DNA from 2 places in the Nocardioides panzhihuensis genome. Region 1 is predicted to be linked to the other one. Evidence: riboswitches for the same ligand, from Rfam matches in the RefSeq annotation. Region 1 holds a riboswitch; the other holds the start of a gene.
What was found. Region 1 has a riboswitch for cyclic di-AMP ahead of BJ988_RS03630 (C40 family peptidase). Riboswitches for the same ligand answer to the same signal wherever they lie in the genome.

Region 1 (3,398 bases):
TAGGTCGTGCGCAGGTCCTTGACGATCTGGTAGGGGTTGAGGACGTAGTTGCGCATCTGGTCGCCCCAGGAGGCGGCGACGTCGCCCTTGAGCTCCTTGATCTGCGCCTCCTCCTCGGCCTTCTTCAGCGCGAGCAGCTTGGCCTTGAGCACGATCATCGCGGCGGCCTTGTTCTGCAGCTGCGACTTCTCGTTCTGACAGGAGACCACGGTGCCGGTGGGGATGTGGGTCAGCCGGACCGCCGAGTCGGTGGTGTTGACCGACTGGCCGCCGGGACCCGAGGAGCGGTAGACGTCGACCTTGATGTCGTTCTCGTCGAGGTCGATCTCGTCGGTCTGCTCGAGGACGGGCACGACCTCGACCGCGGCGAAGGAGGTCTGCCGGCGGCCCTGGTTGTCGAAGGGGCTGATCCGGACCAGACGGTGGGTGCCCGCCTCGACGGAGAGGGTGCCGTAGGCGTAGGGAGCGTGGATCGCGAAGGTGGCGGACTTGAGCCCGGCCTCCTCGGCGTAGGAGGTGTCGAAGACCTCGACCCGGTACTTGTGCTGCTCGGCCCAGCGGACGTACATCCGCATCAGCATCTCGGCGAAGTCGGCGGCGTCGACGCCGCCGGCACCGGCGCGGATCGTGATCACGGCCTCGCGGGAGTCGTACTCCCCCGCCAGCAAGGTGCGGATCTCCAGGCTCTCGACGGCCTTCTTGACCCGGCGCAGCTCGGCCTCGGAGTCGGCGAGCGAGTCGGCGTCGCCCTCCTCCTGGGCCATCTCGACCATCAGACCGAGGTCCTCGATGCGGGTGTGGAGCTCGGTGAACTTGTTGAGCTCGCCCTGCAGCATAGAGAGGCGTCCGGTGACCCGGGTGGCGTTGTCCTGGTCGTCCCAGAGGTCGGGCGCGGCGACCTGCTCGCCGAGGTCGGCGATCTCAGTGCGCATCGCGTCCAGGTCCAGCACCTGGCCGATGGTCTGCATCGTTGCCTGGAGCTGCTTGATCTCGGTGTCGAATTCGGGGCCTGCCACGTCTTACAGGTTACTTGACCGGTGGTTCGCCACCCGATTCGCCGCCCCCTCAAATATGCGCTCGCCCTCCGGCATGGGGAACCGGAGGGCGAGCGCCAGGGGGATGTCGCCAAAAGGGATATATCGGCGTGAGCCCGTCGGAACGGGCCCTAGAGGCCTCAGGCCTGATGGATCGAGCCGGCGAACCAGCCGTCCCAGGCAGCCTCCTCACGAACAGAGGCACCAGGCTTGGGGGCGTGCAGCATGATCGCCTGGCCGTTCTCCCAGCGCAGGAAGATGCCCACGTGGTAGACGGGGCTACCCCAGAACATCAGGTCGCCGCGCTGGATCTGGTCGTTCGGCACCGAAGGCAGCGCAGCGGCCTGGTCTCGCGAGACCCGGGGCAGCTCGATACCGGCGGCGCTGAAGGCGTACTGCGTCAGGCCGGAGCAGTCGAACGAGCTCGGGCCGGTGGCACCCCAGACGTACGGGTCACCGATCTGCTCCGAGGCGACGCTGATCGCCCGCTCGATCTTGCCCTGCTGGCTCGCGGCGAAGGCCTTGGCCTCCGCCTCGGCCTTCTTCTTCTCCTCCGCGGCCTTCTTGGCCGCGATCGCTGCCTTGCGCTTCGCCTCGGCAGCCTTCTGGGCGGCCTCGGCCTTGCGCTGCTGCACGTCGACAGCCCTCTCGAGCTGCTTGATGTCGGTGAGCATCGCCGTGGGGGTGGCCGAGGCCTCGAGGACCGGAGCCTCCACCACGGTGGCCGACTCGGCGGTCGGCTCGTGGGCGGGCGGTGCGGCGTTGGCGGCGGGCACCGCCACCAGGGCGCCCGCGGCGATGCCGCTGGCGAGGGTGACGCGACCGAGGAGCTTTCCGTGGCCGCTGAGCGATCCTGCGATCGTCCGGACGACGGATACGTTTGGCGCCCGGAACGGGCGTGCCGTGCCTCGATGGGCAGGGCGGGATACGGACTTGGACATGCGTGAGTTCCTTCCCACGCCTGCGAGGTGAGCTGTCGGGTTCGGGCTAGAAGGTTGCCCGGCCATCTTGCGATGGCTTCACCCCGAGCGACCGTCCGAGTTAGTCGCGTGGATCTTGGGTCCCCCGCTCCTGTCCCATACGTACTGCTGAGTGTGAGGGGTAAGGGGGTTCAGTAGTAGGGGCCGGCTTCCGGAGGGACAGGATTCGGCGTGAACCGGGGCCGGTCGTGCGTTCTGCACGGCTCAACCAAGGTGACATGGCAACTCGAGCGGATCCAATCCGGAATGTGCGGATCTGGGGCAGAATCCGCGCGTTTACGCGTGATTTTACCGCCGTTTGTGAGTCATCTCACCGGCAGACAGCCGTTTGAGGCTGGGTCCGAGCGGCCCTCACTCCGCCGCTTCGAGCCGGAATCCGACCCCGCGGACGGCGACGACCTTCTCCTGCACACCGGCCGCCTCGAGCTTCTGACGCAGGCGTCCGACGGTGACGTCGAGCGTCTTCGTCGAGCCGTACCAGTTCTCGTCCCAGACCTCCGCCATCAACCGGTCCCGGGAGACGACCTTGTCGCGGGAGGCGGCCAGCACGGCCAGGAGCGCGAACTCCTTGCCGGTCAACGTCACCTCGCGCTCGCCGGCGTAGACACGGTGGGCGGCCACGTCGATGCGCAGCGCGTCGTCGTCGTCGCCCGGCTCGACCGGGCCGGAGCGGCGCAGGAGCGCCCGGACGCGAGCCTGGAGGACGGCCAGCGCGAACGGCTTGGCCAGGTAGTCGTCGGCGCCGGCGTCGAGCCCGACCACCAGGTCGATCTCGGCGTCACGAGCGGTGAGGATCATGATCCCGCCCTCGTAGCCGTTGTCCCGTGCGGCCTTGCAGACCTCGAGCCCATCCATGTCGGGAAGGCCCAGGTCGAGCAGCACGAGCTCGGCCTCGTAGGGGGGCGCCAGCAGCTCCAGCGCCTTCTTGCCGGAGTCGACCCAGGTGACGTCGTACCCCTCACGCTGGAGCGTGCGCACCAGCGGAGCGGCGATGTCCTCTTGGTCTTCTACGACGAGCACGGAGTTAGACATGAAGAGAACAATAGTTACAGGCCCGTAGGGCTTGTGAAGAGATCCCCCCTTTCAGATAAGCGCGTGATCACATTGTTAGGTCCGAGTTGCTCGATCCCGAGCGGATCCGAGGCTCCCTCGGTGACCTCGTCCCAGGTGACGGGAGCTGCCACCGTCGGGGTGTCCTTGCCTCTCAGCGAGTAGGGACAGATGGTCGTCTTCGAGCCGGAGTTCTGCGACCAGTCCAGGAAAACCTTGCCTGACCTGCGGCTTTTGGTCATGGTCGCGGTCACCTTGCTCGGGTTCGCCTTCTGTAGGTCCTCGGCGATCTCCTTGGCCAGCGCGGTGGCCGCGTCCGGTTCGACGGGCTCCG
Region 2 (3,398 bases), 430 kb from region 1:
GCGTCCGCGGAGGCCAGCTCGGACTCCACCCGCTCGCCCGGGGTGCCGGTGACGGGAGGCAGCGCGAGCTCGCGTCGGAGCCCGCCCGCGGCGTCGAGGAGCGTGTCGAGCAGGAACCGGGCCCGCAGCGAGGCGCCCTCGCGATCCGCCTTGGACGTACGCCGCTCGGCGGCCGCCTCGCGCTCCAGCTTGTCGATCTGGCTGCGGAGCTGGCGCAGCTGGCGGTCGCGCGCGGCGATCTCGTCCTCGGCGCGGGAGAGCGCCGCGCGGGCGTCGGTCAGCGCCTCGTCCAGTCCCGTGCCGACCTCACGAGCGGCGGCCCGGGCCTCCCCGAGCTTGCGTCGCAGAGCGGTGTTGTCGGCCTTGAGGTCGTCGATGCGGGCCTTGCGGTCGGCACGCACCTCACGGATCTCGTCCTCGGCCGCGGTGAGCTTGCCCCGCAGGCGGGCGACCTCGGCGTCGACCGCCGGCACTGCGGCGGCCTCGAGCCGATCCAGGGCCTCCTTGAGCGAGACCTCCCAGCCGTCGGGACGCACGAGCCAGACGACGGCGGCCGCCTCGGCCGGGTCCTCGGGAAGGACGAGGTCGTCGGGGGAGCCCTCGGTGACGTACGCCGGGCGCAGCTGGCTCCCGATCTTCTCCCGCACCTCGTCGTCGGCGTCCAGCGCCGAGGCGATCATCGCGCCGCCGGCCTTGGCGCGCCGGGCGGGTGCGAAGTCGGCGATCCGCTTGAGCGCGGGTGGGAGCCGCGCCACGTCGGGAAGCACCCCGGCCGTGAGCGCGACGATGCGCCCCCGGACCGTGTCGGGGAGCGTCGCAAACGCGGAGACCTCCATGGGTCAAGTGTAGGGACCCCGTCCGCGATCACCGCGTCGAATACTGCGCTGCGATGGTGATGACACGCCGCACGCAACCGTACGAAAGCAAAAATGTCGGTGCTCGGTGAGACCGTCACTCACATGACGACGAGAATCGACTGTGACACCTGCCTGGTGCGGGGACTGGCGTGCCACGACTGCGTGGTCACGGTCCTGCTGGGGCCGCCCCCGGAACTCACCATCGAGGACGAGGAGCGCCGGGCGCTCGACGTGCTCGCCGATGGCGGCCTGGTCCCGCCGCTGCGGATGGTGGCTCTGCCGTTGGTGGAGGGTATGTAGCCGAACTTTTGGGCGTGGGTGGTTGGCAGGTGGGGGATGGCGTCGGCTAGTGTGCGCAGGGAATTGGCGCTCGTGGAAGTGGGTCAACCGGCCCACGCGAGTGCCGCGCTCAATCCAGGTCCGCTTCGGGGCGGGCCAGGAGCCGGGGAACCACACCGGTCGTACGCCGCAACATGGAGTGCGACCACCTGGGGTGTATCCGCCGCGAGGACGATCGGGGAGACCCGGTCGAGGAGCGGTGGTAGGGCAGGTCGTGCCTGAACCCGTCAGCTCACCCGGTAGGCGTCAACGACTACACAAGGAGACCGTCCGCTCGTGACACGCGACCGGAAGCGACTCATTGCCGGAGCAGCCGGCATCGCCGCCATCGGTGTCGCCGGGATCATTCCCGCAGCGACCCCCGCCCAGGCCGACCCAGACATCGACGACGTTCGTGAGAAGGTCGACAAGCTCTACACCCAGGCCGAGGCCGCCAACGAGGACTACAGCAACGCCAAGCTGCGGCTGCAGGACATCAAGGACCAGCTCAAGGACCTCAACGCTGACGAGAAGCGGCAGAGCAAGGAGCTCGACGAGATCCGCGCCGAGCTCCGTGACTCCGTGCTGCGGCAGTTCGAGGGCTCCGACGTCTCCGCCGTCGGCCAGGTGATCACCTCCGAGGACCCGCAGGAGTTCCTCGCCGGGCTCTCCACCGTCTCGTCCTACAACGCGCTGCAGGCCGACCTGCTGGCTCGGTACAACACCGAGGCAGAGGCCCTCCAGGTGCGCCGCGAGGCCACCGAGGACGCCAAGTCCCAGATGGCCAAGGTCAAGACGACCATGCAGAAGAAGAAGAGCGAGATCGACAAGAAGTTCGAAGCCGCTCAGGCCGAGCTCGACGAGCTCGAGGCCGACGAGCTCGAGGAGTTCCAGGCCGCCGGTGCCGGAGCGGGCATCCCCGCCAACCTGCCGCCGCCCTCGGGCCGTGCCAAGAAGGCTGTCGACTACGCCCTCGCCCAGGTCGGCGACGCCTATGTCTACGGCGCGACCGGCACCGAGTCGTGGGACTGCTCCGGTCTCACCATGGGTGCTTGGGGTGCGGCCGGTGTCGGGCTCCCGCACTCCTCCTCGGCGCAGTACAGCAGCGGACCCCAGGTGTCGCGTGACCAGCTCGCCCCCGGCGACCTGGTCTTCTACTACAGCCCGATCAGCCATGTCGGCATCTACATCGGCAACGGCATGATCGTGCACGCGTCCAACCCGAGCACCGGTGTGAAGGTCTCGCCGATGGACGAGATGCCCTACACGGGCGCTGTCCGTCCGGGCTGAGCCTTCGACAGGCTCAGGACCACTTGACCCAGGACCCCGAAGAGGCCGATCGTTCGCAGGTGCGAACGGTCGGCTCTCTTGTATCCCGTGTCAGGGCCAGCCCGGCCCTGATCGGCGCCGGTCTGGTGCTGGTGATGCTCCTGGCAGGCTTCGTCGGCTGGCGGCTGACCGGCGGCGGCGAGTACGTCGCGCCGACCCCGACCGCCGCCCCGGTCGTGCGCGCCGACACCGAAGGCGCCCGTGCCTCGCTGGAGCAGCTGGTCACCGGCGTACGTGATGGGGCGGAGCCCGACGGGGAGGACGCCGCCTCGGTGGCGGTGCGCAACGCACACGCCATCGGCGTCGAGGACGTCACCGCGAGGTATGTCGCCGAGTCGGGCAACGTGGCAGCGGACGGCTCCTGGACCGCCGACGTCGAGATGTCGTGGCGCACGCCCGGTGACCCGGTGCTGACCGAGGAGCTGAAGGTCGGCTTCGACGCCGACGGCGCGATCACCGGGTTCTCGGCGGCCCAGGGCACCCGGCTGCCGCTGTGGCTCAGCGGCCCGGTCGAGGTGCGGCGCACCGACTCCACCCTCGTGGTGGTCCAGGCATCCGCTGACGTCGCCGACCGCTACGCCGAGCTGGCCACGACCGCTGTCGACGAGGTCCGCAAGGTGATCTCCTGGGACGATCCCCGCCTGGTCCTCGAGGTGCCCGCGACCGGACTCGAGTCGGCGCTCGGCGCGCAGCCCGGGGCCTACTCCGCGGTCGCCGCGGTGACCGCGACGGTCGACGGGTCCACGAAGGCCGGAACACCGCTGCACGTGTGGGTCAACCAGGGCGTCATCGGCGACCTGGACGCCCCCGGCGCCCAGGTGGTCATCACCCACGAGGCGACCCACGCGGCCACCGACGCCCCGACGGGCACCAACCGGCCGATGTGGCTGGTCG

Region 2: it holds a riboswitch for cyclic di-AMP, as region 1 does, so the genes downstream of both, BJ988_RS31270 (NlpC/P60 family protein) here and BJ988_RS03630 (C40 family peptidase) in region 1, are expected to answer to the same signal.

Annotation. Positions count from the first base shown of each region.
Region 1 is NZ_JACBZR010000001.1:783,933-787,330, reverse strand. Features, by position in the region: gene prfB (peptide chain release factor 2) at 1-1,016, opposite strand, end outside; gene BJ988_RS03630 (C40 family peptidase) at 1,175-1,975, opposite strand; cyclic di-AMP (ydaO/yuaA leader) riboswitch at 1,978-2,152, opposite strand; gene BJ988_RS03625 (response regulator transcription factor) at 2,366-3,046, opposite strand; gene ligD (non-homologous end-joining DNA ligase) at 3,061-3,398, opposite strand, start outside.
Region 2 is NZ_JACBZR010000001.1:1,210,903-1,214,300, forward strand. Features, by position in the region: gene BJ988_RS05630 (NYN domain-containing protein) at 1-836, opposite strand, end outside; gene BJ988_RS05635 (hypothetical protein) at 960-1,157, shown strand; cyclic di-AMP (ydaO/yuaA leader) riboswitch at 1,254-1,457, shown strand; gene BJ988_RS31270 (NlpC/P60 family protein) at 1,473-2,465, shown strand; gene BJ988_RS05645 (hypothetical protein) at 2,489-3,398, shown strand, end outside.